Regions from separate parts of the Bradyrhizobium sp. A5 genome, predicted to be linked through region 4. Evidence: predicted binding sites of a transcription regulator. Region 4 holds the regulator's gene; each other region holds the start of a gene.

Region 1 (7,981 bases), 3.3 Mb from region 4:
GACCTCGAAGGTCGAGCCCTTGCCCGGCTCGCTCGTGAGCGTGATGCGGCCGCCCATGCGCTTGACGATGCGTTCGCTGATGGCGAGGCCGAGCCCGGTGCCGCCATAGGTGCGGGCGACGTGCTCGTCGGCTTGCTCGAACTCACGGAAGATGCGCTGCTGCGCGTCGGCTGCGATGCCGATGCCGGTATCGCGCACCAGGAAGCTGATCTCGTTCGACCAGATGCCGGGCTCGACGATCAGCGCAACGCCGCCGCTCGTGGTGAATTTGATGGCATTGCCGGCAAGGTTGAGCAGCACCTGGCGCAGCCGCGGGGCATCGCCGACCACTTCCAGCGGCAGGCGTTCGTCGACATAGGCGGCGATCTCCAGCTTCCTGGCCTGCGCGCGGGGTGCAAGCAGCTCGGTGATCTCCTCGATCAGGGTGGAGAGCGCGAAGGGGCGCTGCTCGAGATCGAGCTTGCCGGCCTCGATCTTGGAATAGTCCAGCAGCTCCTCGATCAGCGCCATCAAGGCTTCGCCTGATGTCTTCACCGCCCTGGCATAGGTCGCCTGCTCCGGCGTCAGATTGGTGTCGAGCAAGAGGCCGCCCATGCCGATGATGCCGTTGAGCGGCGTGCGGATCTCGTGCGAGGCCATGGCGAGGAAGCGCGATTTTGCGCGGTTGGCGGCGTCAGCCTGGTCGCGCGCGTCGGACAGCGCGCGTTCGGTCTCGGTGCGATCGGTGACGTCGCGTCCCACGCTCTGCAATTCGGCGGGCTGGCCGGCGTCGAGCCGAACATAACCCTCGCGCCAGGCGATCCAGCGCGCGCCGAGCGGCGTGGTGATCCTCTGGTCGTGAATGCGCGTGCCATTGCTCTCGCGCGCGCTGTCACCCTGCTCCAGCACGTCGAAATTGAAACGCGTGCCGACCAGCGCAGGGCGCGCCTGCCCTGCGAGCGCGCAATAGGCGTCGTTGGCGAAGGTGATGCGGCCCTGATGATCGCGCAGCACGATCAAATCGCCCTGCTGCTCGAACAGGCTGCGGGCGCGCTCTTCCGCTTCCTTCAGTTCCCAGTTGCGGTCGATCAGCGCCTCGTTGTGGGCGGCCAGCGTGCGCATCCGCTTGTTGACGAAGCGCAGCCGCATGCTGAGCGTGGCAAGGCCGAGGCAGGCGAGCGCGAACAGGAAGCTCGCGCCGATCGCGAACGCATTGGGATCGTAGCCTGACGCCTCGGACCGGCTTCCGGTGACGAATCCATAGGCGCCGCCGAACGTCGCCGAGAAGATCATGAAGGAACGGATCGCGAAGGCGATTCTGGGATGCTGCCGCCTGAAGCGGCGCATGCGCACCTTGATCCGGAACGTTCGACCCATCGTCACCGACCCCGACTCTTGTCCGAAACCCCACTGCCGCCGGCTGCGACGATGTCTCGCCGACCTTGCAAACAGCTTGAGGCTCTGTTTCCAGCTCTGAACAGGGTTAGCGAGATATTAATGGCTCGAAATAATCAGAGCGAGGCGGCTTGCAGAGGGAGCGGGCGACGGCCGCCATGGGCGCCGACGATCAGCGCCGCCGCTTCGCGATGCGAGAACGTCTTCGAGCGCACATAGATGCGGTAATCGGCCGGACCGTCAGTGGAGAGGTAGATGACCGGGCCGCCGTCGACCGGTTGCGCGGCGATGGTGATGAGGCGGTTCGCCGGATGAGCCTCGCAGGAGTCCGTCTCGGAGCCGAGACCGTCGTCGACGACCGCGAAATCCGCGTCATCGGCATCGTCGGTGATCCGGACCCGCACGGTGGCGCGCGCCAGATCGTCGGTGAAGGCGACATGGACGCCGGCGGTCCAGAACAGCGAGGTCAATTCGACCGAGGTTTCGCCAACTGCGATGCAGGGATGCGAGACCGATCCGATCTCGCCGCGGGCGAACGCCGCAGCCGCCAACAGGGGGATGACCGAGGCCAGGATCTTGAGACGCAACATGATACTCTACTCGCCAGGCCCTGTGTGGAACTCGCACGGGGGAACTTGGGGCCTTATGGTTTGCAGAGCGTAAAGGAAACTCGTTACCGCCGGGTTGATGCGCGGAATGATCACGCCATCTGGCGCACATCCTCAGCGAGTGCGCGGTACGACAGCGCTTCGGCGAGATGCAGCCGGCCGATCTTCTCAGTGCCGTCGAGGTCGGCGAGCGTGCGCGCCACCCGCAGCACGCGGTGATAGCCGCGCGCCGACAGCCGCATCGTCTCGGCGGCATCGCGCAGCAACTTCTGGCCTTGCGCATCCGGCTTGGCGATCTCCTCCAGCACGGAGCTCGGTGCTTCGGCATTGGTGCGGACATGGGGCAGGCCGGCATCGGCGTAGCGTGCGAGCTGGATGTCGCGCGCCGCCGCCACGCGCGCGGCGACTTCGGCCGAGCCTTCCGCCGGCGGCGGCAGGATCAGATCGGCCGCGGTCACGGCGGGAACTTCGATGCGCAGGTCGATGCGATCCATCAGCGGGCCGGAGATGCGGGCCTGATAATCGCTGGTGCAGCGGTCGATGCGGCCGCGCTTGCAGGCATAGCCGGGCTCGAACGCGTTGCCGCAGCGGCAGGGATTCATCGCCGCGACCAGCATGAACCGCGCCGGATAGGTCACGCGATGATTGGCGCGGGACACCGAGACCTCGCCGTTCTCCAGCGGCTGGCGCAGCGAATCCAGCACGCGGGGATCGAACTCCGGCAGCTCGTCGAGGAACAGCACGCCCTGATGCGCGAGCGAGATCTCGCCGGGTCTTGCGCGCATGCCGCCGCCGGTGAGCGCGGCCATGCTGGCGGAATGATGCGGCGAGCGGAACGGCCGCCGCGCCGTCAGCGCGCCGCCCTCGATCTCGCCGGCGACGGAGGCGATCATCGAGACCTCCAGCAATTCGCCCGGCGACAGCGGCGGCAGGATCGAAGGCAGCCGCGCCGCCAGCATCGATTTGCCGGCACCGGGCGCGCCGATCATCAACAGGTGATGTCCGCCGGCGGCCGCGATCTCCAGCGCGCGCTTGGCGCTCTCCTGGCCCTTGATGTCGCGCAGGTCGAGCGTCGAGGCGGCCGCCTCGTGCACCTTCGGCACCGGCCGCGACAGCACCTGCGTGCCCTTGAAGTGGTTGGCGATCTGGATCAGCGACTGTGCCGCGATGATCTGGATGTCCGGGCTCGCCCATGCTGCCTCCGTGCCGCACGCGGCCGGACAGATCAAGCCTTCCTCGCGCACATTGGCGCCGATCGCGGCGGGCAGAACGCCGGCGACGGGCGCGATCGAACCGTCCAGCCCGAGCTCGCCGAGCACCGTGAAGCCGGTCAGCGCATCCGGCGGAATCGCGCCGATCGCGGCCATCAGCCCCAGCGCGATCGGCAGGTCGTAATGGCTGCCTTCCTTGGGCAAGTCGGCGGGCGCGAGATTGACGATGATCCGCCGCGCCGGCAGCGCCAGGCCCGAGGCGATCAGCGCCGAGCGGACCCGCTCGCGCGCTTCCGACACCGCCTTGTCCGGCAGGCCGACGATGGCAAAGGCCGGCAAGCCAGGTGCGACCTGCACCTGCACGTCGACCGCGCGGGCCTCGATCCCCTCAAAGGCGACGGTAGAAACCCGCTGAACCATGCCCGAACCAGCCTGCCCTCTTGCACAATTAGGGGTAGCAGAGCCCGGCCTCTTCTGCAAGAACAATACAGGAACATTATCGCTGGCTGGACCGCCCCTAACAAGTCGTAAACACGACGCGGACACTACGGCTCGAATGCGAGCGGCTCCGGACAGCACATCCCAACGAATGGTCGCTACTGCTAGAGCTGCGGGATGGGCCGTGATCTAACGAGTGAACAATCAAGATGCTTGCAAATCGCCGCAGAAGCGAACGACGGGTGTGCACGCGGCTCGCCAAGATTCATTTTGGCGCGGGCTCGCTGCCGCGGGACTGCACGATCACGGATATCTCGGACGGGGGCGTGAAAGTGGTGGCGGAATTCCTGGAGGTGCCGCCGCAGTTCACGATCATCTTCGCGCCGGATTATTCCCGCCAATGCCGCCTGCGCTGGCGCATCGGTTGCGAATTCGGTGCCGAGTTCACGGATTGAGACGTCAAGGGTCTCGTCTTTAACGGGACTTTAGCGTTAATCGGTAAGCATCCCTGATCAGTCGCCGAGTGATCAGAGTATGTCCAAGCGTTCGCCCCTTGCCTCTCCCCCGGCGAGATTCCTGCTTCCCGCGCTTCTGGTGCTGGCCCTCGGTGGCTGCCAGACCACCGGCATCGAGGACATCACCGGCGCGCTCGGTGGTAAGTCGGAAACGGCTGGCAAGGCCGACTCCAAGCCGGACATGGACGCGCTGCGCGAGCGCTATCGCGCCAAGCCTGGTGATCCCAACGTCGCCCTCGAATACGGCACGGCTCTGCGCACAACGGGCCAGAGCGCCCAGGCCGTCGCGGTGATGGAGCAGGCCGTGCTCAATAATTCGAGCAACAAGGCGCTGCTTGCCGGCTACGGCCGCGCGCTCGCCGACAGCGGCAATTTCCAGCAGGCGTTCGACGTGCTCAGCCGTGCGCATACGCCGGAAGATCCCGACTGGCGCATCCTGTCGGCGCAAGGCGCGGTGCTCGACCAGCTCGGCCGCAACGAAGAAGCGCAGCAATATTATGCGACCGCGTTGAAGATCGTGCCGGACGAGCCGCAGGTCCTGTCCAATCTCGGCCTGTCCTACATGCTGCAAAACAATCTGCCGCGGGCCGAGGAAACGCTGCGTCGCGCGTATGGACGCAACGCGAACGATTCCCGCGTGCGCGCCAATCTCGCGCTGGTGGTGGGCCTGCAAGGCAAGCAGGCCGAGGCCGAGACCATCGTGAAAGGCGATCTGCCGCCAGACCAGGCCGCGGCAAAGGTCACGGCGCTGCGGCAATTGCTGGCGAAGAAGCAGCAGCGCGCGGACAAGTAATCCGCCCTCTCGCTTGCTTCTCGTTTGACGCGTTTTCCTGGCGCGAACCGGGATCCACGTCGCTCGAAAACGCTTTTCCTCAAGACGCCTTGCGATGCGGGGCCGAGCTGCGGCCCGTCCTGCCCTTCAGCTTCTTCAGCAGCGGTCCGAACAGCGAGCTCTTCGGCTTCTTGACCTCGCCGCGCCCGGCGAGACGGTTCGCCATGTTCTGAAACAGAAGCGTGGTGCGGTGGCTCTTGGAGACCTCTGCGATCATCTGGCCGTTGTTGGCTGCGGTCGAGAACAGCTTCGAATCGAACGGGATCACCGCCATCGGCTGGCTTTCCATGGTCTTGGCGAACGACTTGACGTCGATCTCCGCGCGCTTGTGCATGCCGACCTGGTTGATGCAATACAGCGGCGGCCGGTCGTTCGGCCGCGCCGCCTTCAGCACGTTCAGCATGTTCTTGGTGTTGCGCAGATTGGCGAGATCCGGCTCGGCCACGATGACGATATCGTCGGCGTTGACCAGCGCGCGGCGCGTCCAGCCCGACCATTGGTGGGGAACGTCGAGCACGATGCAGGGCGTGGTCATGCGCAGCGTGTCGAAGATCGCATCGAAGGCTTCGGCGCCGAAATCGTAGACGCGATCCAGAGTGGCAGGCGCAGCGAGCAGGCTGAGGCGCTCAGTGCATTTGGAGAGCAGGCGTTCCATCAGCGCCGTATCGGGGCGGTCCTGCGACAGCACCGCATTGGCGATGCCCTGCGCCGGGTCCTGGTTGTAGTCGAGGCCGGCGGTGCCGAAGGCGAGGTCGAGATCGATCACGACGGAATCGAGCGCGAGGTCGCGCGCGATGGTCCAGGCCAAATTGTGCGCGACGCTGGATGCGCCGACGCCGCCCTTGGCGCCGACCACCGCGATGACGCGGCCGGTGATGATGGCTTCGGAGGCCGAGAACAGGCTGCAGATCGAACGGACGACATCGAGGGTTTCGACCGGCCCGACCACGTAGTCGTTGACGCCGCGGCGCACCAACTCGCGGTAGGGCGCGGTGTCGTTGGGATTGCCGATCACGACCACGCGGGTGCCGGGATCGCAGACGCCGGCGAGATCGTCGAGGCCTTCGAGAATGTCGCGCGTGCCGTCGGATTCGATCACGATGACGTTCGGCGTCGGCATCGTGTCATAGACTTCGACGGCAGCGGCGAGGCCGCCGCCCTTGGCGGTGAGATGCGCCTTGGCGAGACGGCGATCCTGCCCGGCCGCGGTCACCGCGGCGAGCGTCTGCTCGGTCTCGCAAAACGCCTGCACGGAAATGCGAGGAACCGGCGCAATGTGTTCCTCGGGGTGGCGCGGATCGTCCGCGTCTTCGTCGTCGAGAATGCCTGTCATTTTCCGGTGTCGCTGAGTTTGGCCCTGTCGGCCTCGGGATAGGTGGTCGTGGTGGTCGAGCCCTTGCGGTAGCGCTCGAAGGCGATGTCGCGCCGCGCGGTGTAGGCGGGCGTCTCGGCTCGCGGCTGCTCGAGGTCGGCCGGGTTGTCGATCATGGCGGCGAGGTTGCGCTGGGTGGCGCAGCCGAGATTGAAGTAGGGCCGGTTCTCGTTGTAGCCGGGGTCGAGGATGTTCGGACCCATGTCTTCCGGCCACAGCCCGCAGGGACCGGCGATCGCGGCGATCTTCGAATAGCTCAGGCGGATGGTCGGCAGCAGGCCGGGATCTTCAGGGCGGTAGGGATGCTGGACGATGGCGCGCGACGGCACGCCGCCGGATGCGAGCACGGACCGGATGTCCTGATAGGTCGCCGCCGCGGCGCGTGAATTTGCGGTGTCGACCGGCACGTCGACGACGACGGAGCCGGTGCCATCGCGTACCCAGTCCCGGGCGATGCCCGCGACGTCGGCGCGCTGCGCGGCGGAAAGGCCGCCTCGAGCCTTGCCGACGAAGATCACGATCGACTTCTTGCCTTCCTGCACCGCGATCGGGTGGCGCTGGCGATAATCGGTCGGCACCGTCTGGGTGACGATCTCGCCGGTGGTGTTGCAGGCGCCCAGCATGACGGAGAGCCCCGTCAGTGCGAGCGCGATCCGCAGATTGCGGCGTCGATCGGCTGATGTTGTCGTCATCGCCTGGTCCCCTCTTGCCCCGTTTCTTGCCCCGGTCCCCAAACCGTCCGCTCAGTCGATGATGAAGCCGAAATCGCCGTGCGTGCCCTCGATCGGATCGACGCGGCGCGCGACGCCATAGAGGCGGTTCATGCGGCCGAGCAGCGCCGTCTGCGCATCCGAGGCCGGCGCGAAACCGTCGTCGGGCCGTGACAATTCCTTTTGGGCGACCGCGCGCACCACATAGGGTGTCACGATGACCATCAGCTCGGTCTCGTTGTTGACGAAGTCCTGGCTGCGGAACAGCGCGCCGATGATCGGCACCTGGTCGATGCCGGGCAAGCCGTTGACCGCCTGCTTGGTCTTCTGCTGGATCAGGCCGGCCATCGCCATCGAACCGCCGGAGGGAATTTCCAGCGTGGTCTCGGCGCGGCGGGTCTGGATCGAGGGGATGGTGAGCGAGTTGCTTGAGGTCGAGGACACCGCCTGCGTCAGCGTGATCGAGTTGGTGTTCGACAGCTCCGAGACTTCGGTCATGACGCGCAGGCTGATGCGGCCTTCGCTGAGTACGACCGGAGTGAAGTTCAGGGAGATGCCGAACTTCTTGTAGGTGATCTGGGTGGTACAGACGTGGGTGACCGGATCGCAAGAATAGCCCGCGGGAATCGGGAATTCGCCGCCAGCGATGAAGGTGGCGGATTCGCCCGAGATCGCCGTCAGGCTCGGTTCGGCGAGCGTGCGCATGACGCCGGCGCTTTCCATCGCGCGCATCGTGGCGCTGACGGTGGCGACGCCCTTGGCAAGGCCGGCCACGCCGAGCCCGTTGCTGCTGACGATTGGACCGCCGCTGACCGAGAACGGGTTGGAATTGTTGAAATTCACCACCGCGGTGCCGGCATTCAGGCTGGCGCTGAGATCGACGCCCAGCTGCTTGACGATGTCGCGCCGGACTTCACCGAC
Region 2 (7,981 bases), 2.1 Mb from region 4:
GGCTGCCCTTCGTCGGGCGCAGCGGCAAGCTGCTCGATTTGATGATAGGCGCCATAGGCCTCAACCGCTCCACGGCCTACATCGCCAACGTGATTCCATGGCGGCCGCCCGGCAATCGCACGCCGACGCCGCAGGAAACGCAAGTGTGCCTGCCCTTCATCCAGCGTCAGATCGAGCTGGTGAACCCGGATGTGCTGGTGACGCTGGGCAATCCCTCGACGCAGACACTGCTCTCGACCCGCGAAGGCATCATGCGCACCCGCGGCCGCTGGTTCGACTACGAGACGGGCGGGCGCACGATCCGCGCACTGCCGACGTTCCACCCGGCCTATCTGTTGCGCTCGCCATCCTACAAGCGGCTTGCCTGGCAGGATCTGCGGGCGATCGCGAAGGTGCTGGCGCAAGGCGCGGCGTAGGCACACATGCCGTCATTCCGGGGCGCGGCGAAGCCGCGAACCCGGAATCCATTCCTCCACCAACTCTGTCGCTCGATGGATTCCGGACTCTCGCTTCGCGAGCCCCGGAATGACAAGCTACATTCCCTTCGGCCGCACGATGGCCCAGCCGACGCGCAAGAGTTGCTGGCGGCCGGTCACCAGCCATTCGAACGCACGCGGCACCTCCGGCACGATGCCGGGAAAGCGCGCGAGGATTTCCGGCGGCGGCGTGCCGGCGGTATCGGAGGCGCGCCAGACCACGACGCCGCCGGTCTCGCTGAATTTGGCCTGGTTGATCCACGGCGTGCGCGCGGGCTGGGCATCGATGAAGAGATGCGGACGGCCGGAATGCAGCGTGATCAGGCTCGCAAGCTGGGTCTCGCCAGCGACCGCGCGCAGGCGATGGTTGGTGCGGCGGGCAAAGCTCTCGTCGAAGAAATCCGAGATCGCGCGCGCCGGCATCGAGGTCGCGATCTCGCCGGCGCCGGTCCATGGCAGGAACAGCACGGCAAGCACGACGCCGGCGGCGGGCGCCGCGACGGCGGCGGCCCACACCATGCGCAGCATCCGCGCGCGGCGCATCGCGATGAGGTCGCCGGCCGCCACGACCACGGCCAGCCCGGACATGACCAGCACGACACCGGCGCCGCCGACGACGGAATCGAGCCCGAGCAGGCCGGAGATCAGCACCGCGCCGAGCGCAGGCGCCATCGCGAAGAAGTAGACGAAGTTGCGCGCGAGCGGTTCGACCGGCGGGCGGTAGATGATCGGCGCCTCCTCGCCCTTGGCGACGAACAGGCCGGTGTTGAGGAAGGTCAGCGCCGGGATCGCAGCGGCCCCGAGCACGAGGCCACCGAGCAGCCATGCCACGTGGATCGCGCGGGCGTTCAGCTCTGCGACCTCAGGCAGGGCCGGCAGGACGAGCGTCTCGGCCCGCATCAGCCAGACCGCATAGGGCAGCGCCAGCACGGCGACGACGATCAGGGCAAACAGCGGATCGAGCGCGCGCAGCGTGCGACGGCCGCCGGCGGTCGCGAGCGCGAAGACGACAATCAACAAGAGAAGGTAGATCGCCGCGGGCGTGGTGAGCAGCAGGAGGCCGGCCTCGATCGACCAGGCAAACCAGGCATTGCCGCGGCGCTGGCCGATGATCTGCCAGGAATGAAGCAGCAGCAGCGCCCACAGCGGCCGCGCCAGCACCAGCGGGCCGAAGTCGAGTGCGGACGAAGAGAAGGCCAGCACCGTCATGGTCAGCAGCACGGCGAGCACCGCCTGCTGCGAGCCGACCACGGCGCGGGAGAGATGATAGAGCGCGATGAAGGTCGCGACCTCGCAGAGCTCGGCCAGCAGATAGACGCCGAACATGTGGCCGCCGGCGGCGCGAAAGGCGATGTCGGCCAGCCAGACCGGCAAGGGGGGCCCAAGATCCGTGCCGACCTGGTACTCGCGACCGAACGCCAGCAGCGTCGCGAGGCTGCCGGGCGGGCTGCGGTAAAACACCAGCGCCACGAACAGCCACATCGCGGCCTGCAGCAGCACGGCGATCCACACGATCAGCCGCGGCCGGGCGCGAATGAGCTCGATGACCAGGGAGGTAAACCGCATGCAACGCCTGAAAGATGCAGCCAACCCGTCCAGCCGGCCCTATTCGCTCGCGCCTGTTTTGATAAAGGGCGTGACGCGTCGTGGCAACGCCAGTCTGCTCTAGAGCCCGAGGGACGCATCGATTTCGGTGGCTGCTTCCACCTGCAGCTCGACCTCGGTGACGGCAAACAGGTCCCGCACCGGCTCGACGGTCCAGGGCATGTGCTTGGCGCGCGCGGCGACGACGGGGGCAAAGAAGCTGCGGTGGTGGACGGTCGGACCGAGGCGGTTCAGCGCGTCGAGATGCTCGGGAACGCCGTAACCCTTGTGCTGCTCGAAACCGTAGCCCGGGCAGTCCTGCGCCAGCGCACACATCAGCCGGTCGCGCGTCACCTTGGCGACGATCGAGGCCGCGGCGATCGACAGCACGATACCGTCGCCGCCGATCACGGCCTCGCAATCGCATTCGGTGTCGAGCCGGTCGCGGCCATCGACGAAGACATGCCTGGGCTGCTCGGGCAACGCCACCACGGCGCGCTTCAGCGCCCATAGCGAGGCGCGCAGGATGTTGTCGCGGTCGATCCGGGCGCGCGAGGCGACGGCGACCGAGACCTGCGCGGTCGCGCAGATCCTGTCGAACAGCTTTTCGCGCTCCTCCGCCGTCAGCCGCTTGGAATCGTCGATACCGCGGGGGATGCGGTCGGGGTCGAGAATGACGGCCGCGGCCACCACGGGACCTGCCAGCGGCCCGCGACCGGCCTCGTCGCAACCCGCGATCGGCCACACGCCGCGCTTGATCAGCGCGCGCTCGCGGCGAAAGCTCGCCTTCGCGGGCGCGGCCCTCTTGCCGGCGTCCTTCTTTGGCGCGTCTTTGGCTGGCTTCCCGGCGGACTTGTCCCGAATCATGACCGGGATCGTGCGCAAGAGGCGTTGCTTGCGCAACCCGGAACCCCGGACAATTCCCGCTATTCAGGCCAGCAGCCTACTCCGCCAGATGCACACGGCGGTCCTCTCCCACCTCGATGCCCGGCGCGACCACGACTTCCCAAGGATGGCCGTCGGGATCGGCAAAATAACCGGAATAGCCGCCATAGTCGGTCTCGTGCGTGGGCTTCAGCAGCGTGGCGCCCTTGCCAACGGCGAAGGCGAGCACCGTGTCGACCTCCTCGCGCGTGGCGCAGTTCCATGCCAGCGTCATCCCGCGGAAGGTCGTTGGCCTCGGCTTGTCGGGCGAGACGGCGTCCGCTGCGAGCTGATCCCAGGGAAACAGTGCCAGCACCGGACCGCCGGTGTCGAAGAAGGCAACGGCCTCGCCGGTCGCCTTCAGGCGGCGCGAGAAACCGAGCGCGTCGTAAAAGGCGATGCTGGCGCTGATGTCGCTCACGCCCAGCGTGATGACTGTGAGACGCAGAACCGGGCCGGGGACGTCTTTACTCATGCTACGCCTCGTTTGCCTTCGTACTAGAACAGGCTGAGCTGAGCGCCGTCCGGCTTCGGCCTCGCAAAGTGATCCGTCGTCAGCTTCGCACGGCGCTTGTTGAGTCCGAGCCTGTCGCAGGCGATCTCGAAGCGGCGGCCGATGGTCCAGGCCATCGGGCCGGTGCCCTTCATCCGCTCGCCCCATTTTGCGTCGTAGTCGCGGCCGCCACGCATGTCGCGGATCAGCGTGAAGACATGGCGGTAGCGGTCCGGATAGTTCGCCATCAGCCATTCGCGGAAGAGATCGCGCACCTCCAGCGGCAGCCGCAACAGTATGTAAGAGGCTTCCTTGACGCCGGCGTGGGCCGCCGCGTCCAGAATGCGCTCCATCTCGGAATCGTTCAGCGCGGGGATCACGGGCGCGACCATGACGGTGGTGGGAATGCCGGCTTCCGAGAGCTGCTTCAGTGCTTCCAGCCGCTTCGACGGCGTCGACGCCCGCGGCTCCATGGTGCGCGCGAGTCTCGGATCGAGCGAGGTGACCGAGATCCCGACCTTGGCGAGGTTGCGCTTTGCCATGCGCGCGAGAATGTCGATGTCGCGCGTCACCAGCGCCGATTTGGTGACGATGCCGACGGGATGGCCGGCGCGTTCCAGCACCTCCAGAATGCCGCGCATGATCTTTCGCTCGCGCTCGATCGGCTGATAGGGATCGGTGTTGGTGCCGATCGCGATCATCCGCGGCTCGTAGCCGGGTGCGGCCAGCTCCTTTTCGAGCAGCGCCGGCGCCTCCGGCTTGACGAACAGCTTCGACTCGAAGTCGAGCCCCGGCGACAAGCCGAGATAGGCATGGGTCGGGCGCGCGAAGCAGTAGACGCAGCCGTGCTCACAGCCGCGATAGGGATTGATCGAGCGGTCAAAGCCGATGTCGGGCGACTCGTTGCGGGTGATCACCTTGCGCGAGGTGTCGACGGCCACCGTGGTCTTGAACGGCGGCAGCTCTTCCAGGCTCTGCCAGCCATCGTCGAAGGCGACCCGCGCCTCGGCCTCATAGCGGCCGCTGGCGTTGGACTGCGCGCCCCGCCCGCGCCTGCGCTGGCTGTCGATGGCGACAGCCAGCTCGGGGAAAGCGACGGGAAAATCGGAAGGCGCACCCGCCGGCTCGGAGGGCGCCGTGACCGGCGGGTGCTTGAGGGCACGAGAGGATGCTCGACTCATGAAGCCAAGATAGCACGCAACTGGAACAAATCAAGAACAAGAACGAGAAGCTGGAAAACAACCCCATGCACAGTAGCCGCCCAAATTTCAGGCGCGGTCTTTTGACATCACGCAACACGCCCGTCATGGCCATCCCGTTTGATGTCGGACAGGGATCAATCGTGCCGGAACAAAGTTGGTGACGGTCGCTGGGGTGAAAGTCGGCAGGAATATGAAAAATCAACAACAATCGGCCGCCACGCGCAGCGACCTCGATCTGCTCGATCGCTACTGGCGCGCCGCGAACTACCTCTCCGTCGGGCAGATCTATCTGCTCGATAATCCTCTGCTGCGCGAGCCGTTGCGGCCCGAGCATATCAAGCCGCGTTTGCTCGGCCATTGGGGCACGACGCCCGGGCTGAATTTCATCTACGCCCACCTCAACCGCGTTATCCGCGCGCTGGATCTCAGCGTGCTCTATGTCTGCGGTCCCGGCCATGGCGGCCCCGGCATGGTCGCCAACACCTATCTCGAAGGCAGCTACAGCGAGATCTACCCGAACATCGCGCGCGATACGGACGGATTGCGCAAGCTGTTCAGGCAGTTCTCCTTCCCCGGCGGCATTCCGAGCCATGCAGCGCCGGAAACGCCGGGCTCGATCCACGAGGGCGGCGAGCTCGGCTATGCGCTGGTGCACGCCTATGGCGCCGCGTTCGACAATCCCGACCTGATCGTCGCCTGCGTCGTCGGCGACGGCGAGGCCGAGACCGGCCCGCTCGCGGCGTCCTGGCACTCCAACAAGTTCCTCAATCCCGTGCACGACGGCGCGGTACTGCCGATCCTGCACCTCAACGGCTACAAGATTGCCAACCCGACCGTGCTCGGGCGGATGGGCGACGGGGAAATCCGCGATCTCTTCCGCGGGCTCGGCCATGAGCCGCTGTTCGTCGAAGGCGACGATCCCAAGCTGATGCACCAGGCCATGGCGGATGCGTTCGACGTCGCGTTCGCCAGCATCCGCTCGATCCAGCAGCACGCCCGCGACGGCCGCAAGAGCGTCGAGCGGCCGCGCTGGCCGATGATCGTGCTGCGCAGCCCGAAGGGCTGGACAGGTCCGAAAGAGGTCGACGGCAAGAAGGTCGAGGGCTTCTGGCGCGCGCATCAGGTGCCGGTCGCGGGCTGCCGCGAAAATCCGGCGCATCTGAAGATTCTCGAAGACTGGATGCGCAGCTACGAGCCTGAAAAACTGTTTGACGCGAGCGGCGCACTGATCCCCGAGCTCCAGGCGCTGGCGCCCGAGGGCAATCGCCGCATGGGCGCCAATCCGCACGCCAATGGCGGGCTGTTGAAGAAAGAGCTGAAGCTGCCGGATTTCCGCAGCTTTGCGGTCGAAGTGCCGCAGCCGGGGGCCGTCACCGGCGAAGCGACGCGCGAGCTCGGCAAATTCCTGCGCGACGTCATTCGCCTCAATGCCGCCGAGCGCAATTTCCGTATCATGGGTCCGGACGAGACGGCGTCAAACCGGCTCGAGGCCGTGTTCGAGGAAACCGAGCGGGTCTGGATGGAGCCGATCGAACCCTACGACGTCCACCTCGCGCAGGACGGCCGCGTCATGGAAGTCCTCAGCGAGCATCTTTGCCAGGGCTGGCTCGAAGGCTACCTCCTCACCGGTCGCCACGGCCTGTTCTCCTGCTACGAGGCCTTCATCCACATCGTGGATTCCATGTTCAACCAGCACGCCAAATGGCTCAAGGTGACGCGGCATCTGCCGTGGCGGCGTCCGATCGCCTCGCTCAACTATCTCTTGACCTCGCATGTCTGGCGGCAGGACCACAACGGCTTCAGCCATCAGGACCCCGGCTTCGTCGATCTCGTCGCCAACAAGAAGGCCGATATCGTCCGCATCTATTTCCCGCCGGATGCCAATACGCTGCTCTGGATCGCCGATCACTGCCTGCGCACCTACAACCGCATCAACGTGATCGTCGCCGGCAAGCAGCCGGCGCCGCAATGGCTGTCGATGCTGGACGCCGCCACGCATTGCGATGCCGGCATCGGCATCTGGAGCTGGGCGGGCAACGAGGACGCGACCGGCGAGCCCGATGTGGTGATGGCCTGCGCCGGCGACGTGCCGACACTGGAGACGCTTGCCGCCGTCGACCTCCTGCGCAAGGCACTGCCCGATCTGAAGATCCGCGTCGTCAACGTCGTCGACCTGATGACGCTGCAACCGAAGGAGCAGCATCCGCATGGGCTCAGCGATCGCGACTTCGACGGCCTGTTCACGTCAGACAAGCCGGTGATCTTCGCCTATCATGGCTATCCCCACCTGATCCACCGGCTGACCTATAACCGCACCAACCATGCCGGCCTGCATGTGCGCGGCTTCATCGAAGAAGGCACCACGACGACGCCGTTCGACATGGTGGTGCTCAACAAGCTCGACCGCTATCACCTCGCGATCGAGGCGATCGAACGCATACCGGGCCTTGCGGCCAGGGCCGCGGTTGTGAAGCAGCAGTTCCGCGACGCGCTGATCGAGCATTCGCGCTACATTCGCGAGCATGGCGAGGACATGCCTGAGATCCGCGACTGGGCCTGGCCGGGCAAGACGGGCTGACATCATGCCGGCGTCGGCCTCAGTTCTCGTCCTCAATTCGGGATCGTCAAGCATCAAGTTCGGCCTGTTCGACATCTCGGCGGCCGAGCCTGTCCTGCTCTGCAAGGGCCTGCTCGACGAGCACGAGGCCAGGCCCCGACTCGTCGTGAAAAACCCCGCCGGCGAAGACCTGTTCGAGACCCGGAGAGAAGCGTCGGATGCGGACAGCGGTCATCTGTTCGCCGACGTGCTCGCCTTCATCGAGGACCATTTCGGCAAAGGCCGTTTGGGTGCCGTCGGCCATCGCATCGTTCATGGCGGGCCGGAATATTCCGGTCCGGTCGAATTGACTGAAGAGGTCACCGCGAAGCTGGAGGCGCTGACGCCGCTGGCGCCGTTGCATCAGCCCCGCTGCCTCGCGCCGGTCCGCACCCTCAAAGCGATCCAACCCGCGCTGACGCAGATCGCCTGCTTCGATACCGCCTTTCACCACGGCCTCGCGCCGCCCGCGAGCAGCTTCGCCATCCCGCGGCGCTTCGAGGCGCGCGGCGTCCGGCGCTACGGCTTTCATGGGCTGTCGTTCGAATATGTCGCGGGCCGTCTCGCCGAAATCGCGCCGGACCTCGCAGCCAGGCGCACGGTCATCGCGCATCTCGGCAATGGCGCGAGCCTATGCGCGCTGCGCGATGGCCGCAGCGTCGACACCACGATGGGATTGACGCCGCTCGACGGCCTCGTGATGGGC
Region 3 (7,981 bases), 2.8 Mb from region 4:
AGCCGCTCCGCCGTCATGCCCGGGCTTGTCCCGGCCATGACGCTGTGGCGGCGTCAGGTTCTAATAATCCACCTTCACCAGGTACAGCCCGTCCGGCGGAGCAACGATACCGCAGGCGGCGCGGTTGCGGGCGACGAGCGCTGCCGAGAGATCGTCCGCGGTCCAGCGTCCCTCGCCGACCCACACCAGCGATCCCACCATCGAGCGCACCTGGCTGTGCAGGAACGACCGCGCCGAGGTGAGAATCGTGATCTCGCGGCCGTCGCGCAGCACGTCGAGCTGGTCGAGCGTCTTCTCCGGCGATTTGGCCTGGCACTCGGTGTCGCGGAACGTCGTGAAATCGTGCTTGCCGAGCAGACGCTGTGCCGCCGCATGCATCGCATCGGCATCGAGCTTGCGCGGCACGCGCCAGGCGTGGCCGATGTCGAGGGCGAGATTGGCGCGGGTGTTGACGATGCGGTAGCGGTAGTGGCGCTTGATGGCGGAGAAGCGCGCCTCGAAGCTGTCAGGCACGATCTCGGCCTCCAGCACCGCGATCGGATGCGGGCGCAGATGGGCATTGAGACCGTCGCGAAATCGGCCGGGCGGAAACTGCTTCTCGATGTCGACATGCGCGACCTGGCCGCGCGCATGCACGCCCGCATCGGTGCGGCCGGCGCCGTGCACGCGCAGATCCGCACCGGTCATCGCCTTCACCGCCGCCTCCAGCGCGCCCTGCACCGACGGTAGCGTGTCCTGCACCTGCCAGCCGAAGAACGGCGCGCCGTCATATTCGATGGTGAGCTTGTAGCGGGGCATCAGGCCAGCCGCATCGGCGGCTTCAGCGGCACCCCGCGCAAGAAGTCTGTGGCCTGCATCCGCGCCTTGCCTTCGCGCTGCAGCTCGATGATGCGGATTGCGCCCTCGCCGCAGGCGATGGTGAACTGATCATCGAGCACATCGCCCGGCGCGCCCGTGCCTTTCGCCAGCTCGCAGCGCAGGATCTTGATACGCGCATTTTCGCCCACGCCCGTAAGCTCGGCCCAGGCGCCGGGAAACGGCGACAGGCCGTGGATGTGGCGCAGCACGGCGTGCGCCGGCCTGGTCCAGTCAATCCGCGCTTCGGCCTTGTCGATCTTGGCGGCATAGGTGATGCCGTCTTCGCCCTGCTTCCTGAGCTGAAGGCCGCCGCGTGCGAGCGCGGCCATCGCCCGCACCATCAGATCGGCGCCGAGGCGCGAGAGGCGATCGTGCAGATCGGCCGCCGTCATGGTGTCGGTGATGGCAAGGCGTTCGGCCATGGCGACGTCGCCGGTGTCGAGCCCGACATCCATCTTCATCACCATCACGCCGCTCTCGGCGTCCCCAGCCATGATGGCGCGGTTGATGGGCGCGGCACCGCGCCAGCGCGGCAGCAGCGAGGCGTGCAGATTGTAACAGCCGAGTTTTGGCGCATCGAGGATCGCCTGCGGCAGGATCATGCCATAGGCGACCACGACGGCCGCATCGGCATCGAAGGCGCGAAATTCGTCGAGCGCTTCCGGCGTCTTCAGCGTCTTCGGCGTCAGCACGGGAACGCCGAGCTTTCGCGCGGCTTCTTCAACCGGGGTCGGCTGCAATTGCAGGCCGCGCCGTCCGCCCGGCTTCGGCGCGCGGGTGTAGACGGCGACGATCTCGTGGCCGTGCCCGACCAGCTCGAGCAGCGTCGGCACGGAAAAATCGGGCGTGCCCATGAAGATCAGGCGGAGGGGCATGACAAGGACTCGATGCGTTCCCTCCCCCCTTGTGGGGGAGGGCTAGGGAGAGGGGTGCCACACGACGCGCTGTTTCGGCACAAGCGTTCGCGGCACGCACTCGATTCAGATGACGGATAGACTTCTGCCTAGGCTACCCCTCTCCCCCGCCCTCCCCCACAAGGGGGGAGGGAGCGCAGCGGAGTACTGGGCAGCCTTCACACTACCTTACTCCGCGCGCTTGGCGGCTTTCTCGAACTTCTTGATGACGCGGTCGCGCTTGAGCTTCGACAGATAGTCGACGAACAAGACGCCGTTGAGATGGTCGATCTCGTGCTGGATGCAGGTGGCATAGAGGCCTTCGGCATCCTCCTCGTGCACCTTGCCGTCCAAATCAGTGAAGCGCACGCGCACCTTGGCGGGCCGTTCGACCTCCTCGTAATATTCTGGGATCGACAGACAGCCTTCCTCGTAGACGGAGAGCTCCTCGGACGAGGCAATGACCTCCGGATTGATGAAGACGCGCGGCTCGGGCTTGGTCTCGCCGTTCTCGTCGCGCTTGGCGAGGTCCATGGTGATCAGCCGCAAAGGCTGCGCGATCTGGATCGCCGCCAACCCGATACCGGGCGCGTCGTACATGGTCTCGAACATGTCGTCGGCAAGCTTGCGAATCTCGGCCGTGACCTTCTCGATCGGCTTGGAGACCAGACGCAGCTGCTTGTCGGGCAGGATGATGATTTCTCTGAGGGCCATGGCCGCGATTTAAGCCGCGCGCCGGATGCGGTCAATGCGGCTGGGGAACCCCGTTAACCCTACGCTAACCATAAAACTTCAGGTTTCGTTAACCATGAAAATTAACGGGGCATTTACCCCGAAATGTTCGCTATTCGTTCGTGCGACCCGCCGAATCGGCTAGAAGGACAGGCATGAACGAGATCATTTTCGTGGCTGGCGACTGGCCGGTGCGCGCCATCGATGCGCTGATCGGCTTCGGCGCCCTTGTCCTCATCCTGCTGGTGGCGATCACCGTCGTGATCGCGCGCTCGGGACGGCGCGGCGCGGAACTCGCCATGGCGCATGCCATCCGCGCCGACGAGCTCGAGGAGCGCCTGAGCCAAGTGCTGCATGCCCAGAGCGAGGCCTCGGGCCGGGTCGACGCCATGAGCCAGGCGCTGGCCGGACGCCAAGCCGACATGGCGCGGGCGGTCAACGAGCGGCTGGATTCGGTGACCCATCGCGTCGGCCAGTCCATGGAAAACACCACCCGCAACACCATGGAGAGCCTGCGCGCGCTGCACGAGCGGCTCGGCATCATCGACAACGCGCACAAGAACCTCACCGACCTCACCACGCAGGTGACGACCTTGCGCGACGTGCTCGCCAACAAGCAGTCGCGCGGCGCCTTCGGCCAGGCGCGGATGGAGGCGATCGTCCAGGATGGTCTTCCAAAGGGCGCCTACGAATTCCAGTTCACGCTTTCGACGGGCAAGCGGCCCGATTGCGTGGTGTTCCTGCCCGACCAGCGCCCGCTTTGCATCGACGCGAAATTCCCGCTGGAGGCGATGACCGCGCTGCACGACGCCCGCAGCGACGAGGAGAAGCGGATCGCCACGCAGCGGCTGCGCAGCGACGTGATGAAGCATGTCAGCGACATCGCCGAAAAATATCTCGTCACCGGCGAGACCCAGGAGATGGCGCTGATGTTCGTGCCGTCGGAATCGGTCTACGCCGAGATCCACGACGGCTTCGACGACATCATCCAGAAGGCCTATCGCGCCCGCGTCGTGCTGGTGTCGCCCTCGCTGCTGATGCTGGCGATCCAGGTGATGCAGCAGATCATGAAGGACGCGCGCATGCGCGACGCCGCCGACCAGATCCGCACCGAGGTGATCAAGCTCGGCGACGACCTGGGACGCCTGCGCGACCGCGTGACGAAGCTGCAGAAGCACTTCGCCGACGCCAACGAGGATGTCCGCCAGATCCTGATCTCCGCCGACAAGATCGAGAAGCGCGCCGGGCGAATCGAGGAGCTCGATTTCAGCAAGACGGATGCGCCGGAGGGCCCGCATCTGGTGGCGACCGGTGCGCCGGAGCTGTTTCCGCGGAAGCTCCAGGCGGGGGAGTGAGATTTAGGGCACACTGTCATGCCCCGCGCAGGCGTGACATCCAGTACGCCGCGGCGATCGCGATTGAACCGAGTTGCCGGCGATTACTGGATCGTCCGCCTTCGCGCACGATGACAGCGACAGGGCGTTGAGAGCTCCCGCCCCACGGACTTGGGCGAGAGAGTCTTTTCAGCCAGAATCTGCTAACACCTCTTCATGAACGCACCCGACGCGACCTCCCCTGCCATCACCGACACGCCCGCCACGTCCTGGCGCGACAGTCTGGCCGTTTACCTGCAGCAGCGCGTGCTGATCGTGCTGTTCCTCGGCTTCTCCTCTGGGCTGCCACTGGCGTTGTCGGGCTCGACGCTGCTGGTGTGGATGCGGGAGGCCGGGGTCGATCTCGGGACGATCGGGCTGTTCGCGCTGGTCGGCACGCCCTACACGCTGAAATTCCTCTGGGCGCCGCTGGTGGATGCGCTGCATGTGCCGCTGTTCACGCGCGCGTTCGGGCGGCGACGCGGCTGGCTGCTGTTCTCGCAACTGCTGCTGATCATCGCGATCCTGCTGCTGGCGCTGACCGATCCCGCGCGCTCGCCGTTCTACGTCGCGCTCGGCGCGCTGCTGGTGGCGACGACGTCGTCGACGCAGGACATCGTGGTCGACGCCTTCCGCGTCGAAAGCCTCCCCGAGAGCGAGCAGGCCGCCGGCATGGCGTCCTATGTCGCAGCCTATCGCATCGGCATGCTGGTCTCGACCGCGGGCGCGCTGTTCATCGTCTCGGGCTTCGAGGACACCGGCATCCCGCGCACATCGGCCTGGATGTGGGGCTATGTGGTGATGGCGGCGATGGTGCTGATCGGCACGGTCACCGCGCTGGCCGCGACCGAGCCCGAGCAATCGGCGCGGGCCGAGGCGGCGACGCAAACCGAGACCGCGTTCGCGCGCGTGCTGCACGCCGCGATCGGTGCCTTCTCGGAATTTCTGGCGCGCAAGGACGCGCTCGCCGCGCTCGCCTTCGTCGTGCTGTTCAAGTTCACCGACGCGTTTTCCGGCACCATGACCGCGCCGTTCGTGATCGACCTCGGCTTCTCCCGCAACGACTATGCGGCGATCGTGAAGGGCGTGGGCCTCGCCGCAACGCTGATCGGCGGCTTTGCCGGCGGCTTCCTGGCCCGGCGCTACCCGCTGGCGACGTGCCTGTGGATCGGCGGCGTGTTGCAGGCCCTCGCGAACCTGTCGTTCTCGTGGCTTGCGTTCGTCGGCACCAGTCAGTGGGCGCTCGCCTTCGCCATTACTTGCGAGAACTTCACCAGCGCCATCGGCACCGTGATCTTCGTCGCCTACCTCTCCGCGCTTTGCCAGAACCCGCTGCACACGGCGACGCAATATGCGCTGCTCACCGCGCTCGCGGCCGTGGGGCGCACTTATCTCTCGTCCGTGGCCGGCTATGTCGCCAAGGCGACCGGCTGGCCGCTGTTTTTTGTGATCTGCGTACTGGTGGCGATCCCGAGCCTGATCCTGCTGACATGGCTGCAGAAGCGCAGGCATTTTGAGTCGCTGGGGCCGGTGAGGGTTTAGCGCGACCCCGTCATGGCCGGGCTTGTCCCGGCCATGACGAAAACAGATCGGTCCCTCTCTGCGGCGAGCGAAGCGAGTGCGCTACTGCTTCTTGATCAGGCTCCACTTCGTGACCACGGCTTCGCTCATCTGGCCGGGATCGCTGGCGCAGGCGACTTCGTCGACCTTGATCGAGATCTCCTTGCCGGTGAACGTCTTCAGCTGCGCGGCCTGGGCATCGCCGCTCGGAACGAGCTGGAAGGTCTCGGGGCCGGTCTCGAGATTGCAGAGCCCGCTCGGCGGCGGCAGGCGGCGCGGCTCGGAGGTGATCTGGTAGGTCGCGATTCGCTTGCCGGCGTTCTTGACGTCTCGCACCTTCATTGCGTTCAACTCGCCCGAGAGCACGTCTCCGGTGTTGATCGGCTTGCCGGGCTTTGACGGCGGCGGAGCTTCGTCGCCCTGCGCCGAGAGCGCCGGGGTCGCCAGCATCGTCATCGTCGCGACCAAAGCCAATCGTGTGGCGAATCGTTTCGTCATGTCGTCCGTTCCGTAGGTCTGGATGGCTAGAACAAGGTTCGCTGCCGCATCGCGGCCGATAGCGTACCTTCGTCGAGATAATCAAGCTCGCCACCGACCGGCACACCGTGCGCTAACCGGGTTACTTTTACGTTGGCGTCCTGAAGCAGGTCGGTGATGTAATGCGCCGTGGTCTGGCCGTCGACCGTGGCATTCAGCGCCAGGATGATTTCGTGCACCTCGGCCGCATGTGCACGCGCGACCAGCGCGTCGATGGTGAGGTCCTGCGGACCGACGCCGTCGAGCGGCGACAAGGTCGCGCCCAGCACATGGTAGCGCCCCTGGGTCGCATTGGCCCGCTCCAGCGCCCAGAGATCGGCGACGTCGGCGACGACGACGATGATGGCGGGATCGCGCCGCGGATCGGCGCAGACCGTGCAGGGATTCTGCGTGTCGATGTTGCCGCAGGTTTTGCAGACCTGGACCTTGTCGAGCGCGACCTGCAGGGCGGACGTCAGCGGCATCATCAGCGCTTCGCGCTTCTTGATCAGATGCAGCGCCGCACGCCGCGCGGAGCGCGGGCCGAGGCCCGGCAGCCGTGCGAGAAGCTGGACCAGCCGCTCGATTTCGGGACCCGCAACAGCGCCCATATTACTGGCCGAACAGCCCCGACAGTCCCGGCGGCAGGCCGAGCCCACCGGTGAGCGACTGCATCTTCTCCTGCACCGCCGTCTCCGCCTTGCGGCGGGCATCGCCAAGCGCGGTGACGAGCAGGTCCTCCAGCACCTCGCGCTCTTCCGCCTTCATCAGCGAGGGATCGATCTTGATGCCCTTCACGTCCATCTTCGCGGTCATGCGCACGGCGACGAGACCGCCGCCGGAGATGCCTTCGACTTCCACGTTCGCCAGCGCGTCCTGCATCTCCTGCATCTTGGATTGCAGCTGCTGCGCCTGCTTCATCATGCCGAAAATATCGACCATCGGTGCTGTCCTTGGAAAATCGGCTCAGAGATCGTCGCCGTCGGAACCGTCGGGCGGATCGTCACTGCCATAGTCGGCGTTAATATTGGATTCCGGCGTCTCCGGGGCAAGCCTGCGGACCTCGACGACCTTCGCACCGGGGAAGCGCGACAGCACCTCCTGCACGCGCGGATCGGCCTCCGCCGTGCGCGCATGCTCCTGCTTGGCGGCCTGGTTCACCGATCGCAGCGTCGGCTGGCCCTGCTCGTTGGAGACGATCACGGTCCAGCGCCGGCCGGTCCACAACTCGAACTTGCGCGCGAGCTCGGTGATCATGGTCTTGGACGCATTGGGCTCGAGCGCGACTTCCAGCCGGCCCTCCTCGAAACGAACGAGGCGCATGTCGGATTCGAGCGCGCTCTTGGTCATGAGGTCGCGCCTCTGCCCGGCGAGCGCGACGAGCTGGGTAAAGCTCGTGACGCGGAGTACGGGCGCGGTGGCCTGCGGATCCGGCGCGGGCGCCGCCATCTGCGGCCGGGCGCCGCCGCCGCCGAACGAAGACGGCGACGAGGTCGGCATGCGAACCGGCGCCGCGGACGCAACGGGCGCCGACGGCGCGCTGCGCGCGGCACTGCCGCCGCTCACGACCGGCGAGCCGCCACCATTCTGCTCCAGCATCCTGAGGGCTTCATCCGGCGTCGGCAGATCGGCGACATAGGCGATGCGGACCAGCACCATCTCGGCCGCCGCCGCGGGGCGCGTCGCGGCCTGCACTTCGGTGATGCCCTTGAGCAGCATCTGCCACATCCGCGACAGCACGCGCATCGAGATTTTCGAGGCAAAATCCCGTGCGCGAACCCGTTCGGTCTCGCCATAGGCGACGTTGTCGGCGGTCGCCGGCACGATCTTCACGCGTGTGACGAAATTGACGAATTCGGCAAGGTCGGAGAGCACGACGATCGGATCGGCGCCGACATCGTACTGGTCGCGAAACTCCTTGAACGCGGACGCGATGTCACCGCGCGCCAGCGAATCGAACAGGTCGATGACGCGCGTACGATCCGCGAGCCCCAGCATCTGCCTGACGGCATCGGCCTTCACGGCGCCCGCCGCATGCGCGATCGCCTG
Region 4 (7,981 bases):
GGCGAGGCCGGCGTGACGCGGATGCTGGAACTGCTGGAGGACGAGGTGCTGCGCTGCCTCGGCCTGCTCGGCGCCACCTCGTTCGCCGAAATTGACAAGTCCTGCCTGCACCAGGCCACCGCAACCAATGCGCCCAGCGTGTTCAGCGCGTTCCCGCTGTTCGACCACGATCCGTATCGCTACTGAGTGAAAGGATACAGGTGAACTCGCTCTCTCCCGGCAGCGCGGACGCGCTTCTGTTCGATCTCGGGCGCGTCGTGCTGGACATCGACTTCTCCAAGGCGATCGCCTGCTGGGCGGGACATGCCGGCTGCCCGCCCGAAGCGATCGTCGCGCGCTATGTTCGCGACGAGGCCTACCGGCTGCACGAGGTCGGCAAGATCAGCGACGAGGACTACTTCGCCTCGCTGCGCTCGTCGCTCGGGATCGGCATCTCGGATGCGCAGTTCCTCGAGGGCTGGAACGCGATCTTCGCCGGCGAGATGCCTGACATCGCCGAGCTGTTGCCGCGCGCGGCGAAGCAGCTGCCGCTCTACGCCTTCTCCAACACCAACCGGCCGCATGTGGACTATTTCTCGAAAGAGTATGCCGGGCTGCTCGACCATTTCCGCGGAGTGTACCTGTCGTCCAGTATCGGCCTGCGCAAGCCGGATGCGGAGGCCTTCGACCACGTCGTGGCGGCAATGGGCGTGCCGGCGAGCCGGATCGTGTTCTTCGACGATCTCGCCGAGAACATCGAGGGAGCCCGGGCATGCGGCCTGACCGCAGTGCACGTGACCTCGGCGACGGATGTCGGCAACGCGCTGAGGGCGCTCGGGATCTGACACAGAAGCAAACGGCCAATTCCCCGAACAATTTCAGCCGGCAATTCGGAACCAAAACACTCTGTGCAATTTTATACGCAGTTCCGGGAACGAATGCCCGCTTGCGGACTCATGAGTCTGTTGGGAATTTGGGATCGGACTTATCATCGTGCTGGGCAAAACCTACCTCACCAAGCAGGCCTCCCTGCTGATGAAATTCGCCAGAACCACCTCGGATTCTGACCTTTCCGCAAAACTGATCAGCAAGGCCGCCGACCTGAAAGCCCAAGCCGACCCGATGCCCGACAGGGACCAGGGCGCCGCAGCGCCGGATGTCAGTCCGCGCAGGTAGCCAAGGACGTGACCGACGCTAGCCGTGGCGCTCGTCATTCTCGTGCTTGCCATGGCCAAGCTGTTGCCGGTCTGTCTCGCCTCTCGGATCATGCCGCGGCGGAGCTGACGTCTATCCTTCGTTGACGTCCCCCTTCCTCCGCAAAGCAGACGACGCAGGATAAGTCATCCTGCGCCATCGCTGTTTTGCCTCCGCGCCTGCACTCAGCTAGAACTCTCGCCGCCGATTTGCAGAACGTGCTCGCAGGAGTCTTACCCGTGGCCTTGATGCCGGTTTCCGATGCGCTTGCCTCCGTGCTGGCGGGTGCAGAGCCTCTGGCCGAGGAAGCGGTCGCCCTCGACCAGGCCTTTCACCGCGTGCTCGGGCGCGATGTCGCGGCGCGGCGGACGCAGCCGCCGCAGGCGATGTCGGCGATGGACGGCTATGCGGTGCGCGCGGCCGACGCGGCGAAGATCGATTCCCAACTGACCGTGATCGGCGAGGTCGCGGCGGGCCGGCCGTTTGCGGGAACGGTCAGCGCCGGCGAAGCGGTGCGGATCTTCACCGGGGGCGTCGTTCCTGATGGTGCCGACGCCATCGTGATCCAGGAGGATACGGTTGCCGAGGGCAAGCGCGTCACGATCAAGGAAGCCGCCGTGACCGGGCGTCATATCCGTCCCGCCGGCGTCGACTTCTCGGAAGGAGACGTGCTGTTGCGCAAGGGGGCCCGCCTCACCGAGCGCGACCTCGCGCTCGCCGCCGGCATGAATCACCCGCATTTGCCCGTCCGCCGCCGTCCGAAGGTCGCCATCCTCGCCACCGGCGACGAGCTGGTGATGCCGGGCAGCGCGCCGGGTCCCGGCCAGATCGTCTATTCCAACGGCTACGCCCTGCACGCGCTCGCCCGCAGCGAAGGCGCCGACACCATCGACCTCGGTATTGCCGCCGACACACTTGCAGCGACCACAGCCGGCATCCGGCGTGCCCGCGAGAGTGGCGCCGATATCTTGATCACGACCGGCGGCGCCTCGGTCGGCGACCATGATCTGGTCCAGCAGGCGCTGCGGGACGAAGGCGTCTCGATGGCGTTCTGGAAGATCGCGATGCGACCGGGCAAGCCGATGATGAACGGCCGGCTCGGGGCGATGCGCGTGATCGGCCTGCCCGGCAATCCCGTGTCATCCTACGTGTGCGGCTTCCTGTTCATGGTACCGCTGATTCGTGCGCTGTCGGGCCGCTCGGTGATTCATCACCGCCGCGAGCGCGCGGTGCTCGGCCGCGACGTCCGCGCCAATGACCAGCGCGAGGATTATCTGCGCGCACGCCTCGAGCTGCGTGATGACGGCACGCTCGCTGCCATTCCCGTCAATCACCAGGATTCCTCGCTGCTTTCGAATCTCGCTGCAGCACAGGCACTTCTCGTGCGCGCGCCGTTCGCGCCGATGGCCGAATCCGGCACGCCCTGCGAGGTGCTGCGACTGCCCGTCTGACCGCCTCGTTCGCATGCGTTCTGCGAACTCTGCAGCGTTCACGGTAAATTAAGCAGTTGCGGAACATGTATCGAACATATAGTGTCCGTTCATGATTTGTTTCGAGCATGTAGCGGCTTACTGCTGAATTCAGCGTCTCGGAATCGGACGACATCAACCGGGGGATTTTGGTCGAGATGTTAACGCGCAAACAATACGAGCTTCTGCGATTCATCAGCGAACGGTTGAAGGAAAGCGGCGTGCCGCCCTCCTTCGACGAGATGAAGGACGCGCTCGATCTGCGCTCGAAATCGGGCATCCATCGTCTGATCACCGCGCTCGAGGAGCGCGGCTTCATCCGCCGGCTGCCGAACCGCGCCCGCGCCATCGAGGTGATCAAGCTGCCGGAGCTTCAGGCCGCCGCCGGCAGCCGCCGCGGCTTCACGCCGAGCGTCATCGAGGGCAATCTCGGCAAGGTGCGCACCACCTCCAGCCCGCCCGCCGACGAGGGCGAACGTCCCGTCGCGGTGCCGGTCATGGGCCGGATCGCAGCCGGTACGCCGATCGAGGCGTTGCAGACCCGCAGCCACACCATCAGCGTACCGCCTGACATGCTCGGCTCGGGCGAACATTACGCGCTGGAAGTGCGCGGCGATTCCATGGTCGACGCCGGCATCCTCGACGGCGACATGGCGCTGATCCAGCGCAACGAGAGCGCCGACACCGGCGATATCGTCGTGGCATTGATCGACGACGAGGAAGCGACGCTCAAGCGCTTCCGCCGGCGTGGCGCCTCGATCGCTCTCGAGCCCGCCAATGCGGCCTATGAAGTGCGCATCCTGCCGCCCAACAGGGTGAAGATCCAGGGCAAGCTGATCGGGCTCTATCGCAAGTACTGAGCAAATGCTGAACCTGTCGCCCGACCGCCGATTTGCGAGCGCGCGTTGACGATTGGAGCGGACGATTGTCCGCTCCCGCTGGATAGTCTTTCTGGTTTCGCGCAGATTATCCGGCCCTTCTTCCGGCGCTACATCCTCGACACGCCGCACAAAGCAGCGCTGCTTTGCGGCCTCAGGGCCCGAGGGGACGTCATGCGCAAGATCATCTCAAGTATAGTCGCGGCGGCGCTGATCGCAGCATCAGCGTCGCAGGCCTTTGCCGCACAGGCACGGCGCCCGATCCGCAAGGAGACAGTGGCCAGCCAGCAAATCCGCAGTGCCCACAACGCGACCGAGCAGTCCTCGCAACCGGGCTGGCAATATTCCGGCTGGTCGGCGCCTGCTGGCCGCTGACACGCGCGGCCTTTATGCACGGAAGCAGGCTTTGGTCCGGTGCATCCGAAAAAGATAATGTGATCGCAGATTGCGGCGGCGAGCCGCAGATTTGCCTACAACCGGGCAGACGCTTGGTGCTTCCACTCTGATAGAGGCCTCCGCCTCAGAAGAGGCGCGGGCTGCTATCTCGCATGAGGAGCACCCCGATGTGTGACTACAGCCTGCATGCCGTCGCATCGCGTCCCGCGGAAGTCGGCGAGACGATCGTCTCGACAACCTTTCGCGGCACCTCGACGCGAGGCTTTGCCTCCGCAGCAGATCCGGCCGTTGCGGTCTGCCTGTTGCCGGGAACGGAGCTCGCCTTCGCCGACAATGTCCGCTACGACAATCGCTGGATCTGGACGCGCAGCGTCAACTCCCGCGTCGGCAAGTTCGGCAAGATCGATCCGCACATTCCCGACCGTCATCATGATGCGATCGAATTCCCCGACGGCAAATACGTGCTGGTGACGCAGCTCGTCGAAGGCCAGCACGCGACCGTGCTGCAACTGCCGGTGACCCAGCCACTTGGCGAAAATAAGCCGCAGTCCAACGCCGACGGCCGACCGACGGTCACCCGCCTACCGATCGGCTGACGCAGCCATCCCCGGCCTTCCAGTCGGGACACAGGATTGAAATCGCCATCGCCGGCCGAGGCCGGCGACACGGATTGGCTTGCGTCTCCAAAACCCGAAGCGGCGAAGCCAGCCCACCATTCCTCCCCGCCGCACGAAGTTTGCGCGGTCCTGCCTGAATTTTGAACGTCCGTTTCCGCAAACAAATGGCCGATGCTGTCCCGGCTGGTGTCTTGGTTCGAGGCGGCGGGCACGTTCGATGAAGACCTTCATTCGCGTCGTTGAACTCTGGGTGCCCGACCGGACGCGGATGCGGTTGGAATTCGGCGGCGGCCTCTACAGCCAAGGGTTATCCGCGTTCAAGGCCGCCAGCGAAGATCTGCGTTTCGGGTATGACGAGGGCCTTCCCGGCAAGGCCTGGGCCTGCGGCCATCCCGTGATCCTCACCAAATTCGCCAACTCCTACTTCAAGCGGACCGATCAGGCCCTCGCAGCCGGCCTCACCTGCGGCGTGGCCGTGCCGGTGTTCGCCGGCGAATTCCTGCAAGCCGTCATGGTGCTCTTCTGCGGTGACGACGAGGCACATGTCGGCGCGATCGAGCTCTGGCACAACGACGCTCAAATCTCCCACGAGATGGCGCTGGTCGACGGCTATTACGGCGCGGCGGAGATGTTCGAGTTCAACTCCCGCCACACCAAGTTTCCGCGCGGCTTCGGCCTGCCCGGCCGCACCTGGAAAGCCGGCCTGCCGCTGATCATCAAGGATTTGCACGACGCCAAGAGCTTCCTGCGCTGGGAGGACGCTGCCAAGGTCGGGATCAATCTCGGTGTCGGCGTGCCCTACCGGACCGGCGCCGATCAGACATGGGTCCTGACCTTCCTCTCGGCGCAGGCAACGCCGATCGCGCGACGCTTCGAGATCTGGGTCCCGAACGAGGCCCGCTCGGCGCTGGTGTTTCGCGCCGGCGATTGCAGTGCGCAGAACGACCTCGCCGCGCTTTATGCGGATAAATCCATCGCCAGGAGCGACGGCAGCATCGGCGGCGCCTGGGCTACCGGCATGCCCGCGCTCAACGACGCGCATGACGGCTCGATCGCGGCAGCTCAGGCCCGCACAGCTGGGCTGAGCCAGATGGTGGCCCTGCCGGTGATCGGGAACGCCCGGCTCGAAGCCGTGCTCGCCTGGTACCTGTAAGCCGCCCGCTCAGTCCTCGGCCTGCAAGTCCGCCTCGGACGGCGTCGCGTCCCGGTTGCGGGGAGCGGCCACCTGCGGCGCGAGGCTCGCGCCGAAATCAGCCTCACCGGCGGTCGCCGGCGACCACGGGCGGTCAGTGCCCCTCGCCTTCATCGCCTGAACCGCAAAACCATCCCCTCGCTGTGTCAGTGCAAGCGCGCCCTGGGCCGAAAGACGCAGCCGGTCGACCACCATCGCCGCGCAATCCGGCGGCGCGGGCCGAGCCGTCACCACCAGCGCGGCGCGGCTGCAATCGTCCGCAAGCGCATCGATGCGCAATGCCAGCGCGACCAGGCGCCCGTCGGCAAGCGGCGTCACGCAACCTGACTCGTCGCAGGACACGCCGTCGCTGAGCGAGGCGCCGCCGGCGCCGCGCGGATCGGCGTCGGCCGCCAGCCACTCCTTCAACAGAAAGCTGTCCCTGCTCGCCCGGATCAGATGCAGGTGTCCGTCCCTGCCCCGCACCGCAACGCTCTGGCCGTCACCGGCGATGAGAATGTCAGGTTGCCGAACGAATAGGCCCCAGGCGATCGCAGCCAACAGCAACAGCCCGCCCGACCAGCGCAGCGGCGTGCGCAGCAGGCCCATCACAATGATCCCGAGGCTGGCCGCGATCAGTGGCGCAATGCCGAAAGCCGGGATGCGGCCGATCGCGCCCGGCAACGCCGCCACCCAGCGCGACACCGCGATCATCCAGTCGATGCCGATCCCCATCAGCCACCAGAACACACCATCTAGTCCGAACGGCGCCGCAATTAGTCCCAGCAGTCCGGCCGGCATCACCAGCGCGATCCGCGCCGTCGCCGAATGATCGGGCGAGACGAACAGGTTCGGCATGCCGATCTGCACCAGCGCCACCAGCCCGAGCGTTGCCGCGAACGACATCTGAAAACTGGGATGAACGAGCGACTCCGGCGCCACCGCGAGCACGATCAACGCGGCCACCGCCAGCGTGCGGAAGGTGATGGCGCGCCTATCGACCATCACCGCGATCAGGACCACAGCCGTCATGAAGAACGATCGTTGCGTCGCGACCTCCGCCCCCGACAGCAGCAGGTAGAACGCGGCTGCGACGAGCGCCGCAGCCGCCGACCACTTCTTGATGGCAAAGCCGACCGCCAGTCCCGGGATCAGAGCCAGCAGTGCACGCACCGCGAAGAAGACCACGCCGGCGACGACGGCCATGTGGTAGCCGGAGATCGAAAGCACGTGACCGAGCCCCGAGATGAACATCGCATCGTTCACGGGCGTGGTGATCGCATCGCGCCGACCTGTCAGCAGCGCGGTCGCGATCGCGCGGTTGTCGCCGTCGAGCGTGGCCCGAATGCGCGCATCGATTGCATCGCGCAGCCCCTGCATGATCGCGGCATAGCGCAGCCGCAGTCCACCGGCATCAGGCGGCACGGAGGCAGCGATCGCGCCCATCACGAAGCCGGACGCACCGATGCCCTGAAAGAACATGTCGCGTGAGAAATCGTAGCTGCCCGGGCGCACCGGCGAAATCGGCGGCATCAACCGCGCCTTCAGCTGCACGAAGCTGCCGACCTCGGGGGCTGTCCCCTTGCGCACCGAGAGGCGCACGCGCTCGAGCTTGACGTCGCTGCGCTGCGCCTCCATCGCGGTGACGCGCAGCACGAAACGGTCGGTGCGCTCGCGGATGTCACGGGTCTCGACGAAGCCCGACAGCGACACCGAATAGAGCGATTTTGCCAGCACCGTGTGCGCGATGCGCGCCGTCTTCCAGGTCGCCACGGCAAAGCCGGCCGCGACCGCCGCGATCATGATCGCAGGCGCAAACAGTCGGCTTCGTCGCAGCAGAACCGCGCCAAGCGCGAGCGCGATGGCCGTCGCCGCAACGACCCAAAGCACGGGCTCATGATCGGCGGCAAAGTACAGCGCAATGCCGCCACCGAAGGCGACGGGGACCCACGGCAACAGCCGCCCGGCGCCGGCCTCCGCGCGTCCCCATCCGCGCAGCGTCTCGACGATGGCAGGCCAAAGGCCAGACCCTGCCGGCGCGAGGCCGCCAGCCGACGCAGGTCTGCCGACGGGCCAGGTCCCCGCGACACTCTGGGACCGTACTGGCCAGCCCGGCTCCGCCATTCCCTGCACCTTGCGATACGCGACGGGGCCAGAGGCTACCGGAACGTGCAGGCACGCGAATAGCGGAACGGATCAGGAACGGGCGGGCGCGAGCCCTACTTTTCCTCTTCCATCGTCACGGCGACGTCAGCCTTGGCGGACAGCCGGACCTTG

What was found. The regulator LexA, encoded in region 4, represses DNA repair genes until DNA is damaged. The targets are predictions, from matches to a motif close to TGTTCNNNNTGTGTTCNG.
Region 1: the regulator LexA is predicted to act here: its motif matches at 3,672-3,689, upstream of WHZ77_RS00080 (YifB family Mg chelatase-like AAA ATPase).
Region 2: the regulator LexA is predicted to act here: its motif matches at 4,680-4,697, upstream of WHZ77_RS25815 (PA0069 family radical SAM protein).
Region 3: the regulator LexA is predicted to act here: its motif matches at 2,590-2,607, upstream of WHZ77_RS02400 (DNA recombination protein RmuC).

Annotation. Positions count from the first base shown of each region.
Region 1 is NZ_CP148990.1:10,384-18,364, forward strand. Features, by position in the region: gene WHZ77_RS00070 (ATP-binding protein) at 1-1,356, opposite strand, end outside; gene WHZ77_RS00075 (hypothetical protein) at 1,491-1,964, opposite strand; gene WHZ77_RS00080 (YifB family Mg chelatase-like AAA ATPase) at 2,075-3,613, opposite strand; gene WHZ77_RS00085 (PilZ domain-containing protein) at 3,841-4,086, shown strand; gene WHZ77_RS00090 (tetratricopeptide repeat protein) at 4,166-4,939, shown strand; gene WHZ77_RS00095 (CpaE family protein) at 5,019-6,311, opposite strand; gene WHZ77_RS00100 (CpaD family pilus assembly protein) at 6,308-7,042, opposite strand; gene WHZ77_RS00105 (type II and III secretion system protein family protein) at 7,094-7,981, opposite strand, start outside.
Region 2 is NZ_CP148990.1:5,411,312-5,419,292, forward strand. Features, by position in the region: gene WHZ77_RS25795 (uracil-DNA glycosylase family protein) at 1-416, shown strand, start outside; gene WHZ77_RS25800 (glycosyltransferase family 39 protein) at 534-2,042, opposite strand; gene WHZ77_RS25805 (ribonuclease HII) at 2,142-2,927, opposite strand; gene WHZ77_RS25810 (VOC family protein) at 3,004-3,459, opposite strand; gene WHZ77_RS25815 (PA0069 family radical SAM protein) at 3,483-4,658, opposite strand; gene WHZ77_RS25820 (phosphoketolase) at 4,870-7,257, shown strand; gene WHZ77_RS25825 (acetate/propionate family kinase) at 7,262-7,981, shown strand, end outside.
Region 3 is NZ_CP148990.1:521,372-529,352, reverse strand. Features, by position in the region: gene truA (tRNA pseudouridine(38-40) synthase TruA) at 61-798, opposite strand; gene fmt (methionyl-tRNA formyltransferase) at 798-1,733, opposite strand; gene def (peptide deformylase) at 1,941-2,465, opposite strand; gene WHZ77_RS02400 (DNA recombination protein RmuC) at 2,639-3,838, shown strand; gene WHZ77_RS02395 (MFS transporter) at 4,034-5,398, shown strand; gene WHZ77_RS02390 (hypothetical protein) at 5,480-5,914, opposite strand; gene recR (recombination mediator RecR) at 5,941-6,543, opposite strand; gene WHZ77_RS02380 (YbaB/EbfC family nucleoid-associated protein) at 6,545-6,874, opposite strand; gene WHZ77_RS02375 (DNA polymerase III subunit gamma/tau) at 6,899-7,981, opposite strand, start outside.
Region 4 is NZ_CP148990.1:3,289,789-3,297,769, reverse strand. Features, by position in the region: gene WHZ77_RS15775 (alpha-hydroxy acid oxidase) at 1-186, shown strand, start outside; gene WHZ77_RS15770 (HAD family hydrolase) at 195-824, shown strand; gene WHZ77_RS15765 (hypothetical protein) at 973-1,155, shown strand; gene glp (gephyrin-like molybdotransferase Glp) at 1,413-2,624, shown strand; gene lexA (transcriptional repressor LexA) at 2,801-3,502, shown strand; gene WHZ77_RS15750 (hypothetical protein) at 3,548-3,895, shown strand; gene WHZ77_RS15745 (hypothetical protein) at 4,084-4,512, shown strand; gene WHZ77_RS15740 (GAF domain-containing protein) at 4,751-5,686, shown strand; gene WHZ77_RS15735 (ComEC/Rec2 family competence protein) at 5,696-7,828, opposite strand; gene WHZ77_RS15730 (DUF2171 domain-containing protein) at 7,924-7,981, opposite strand, start outside.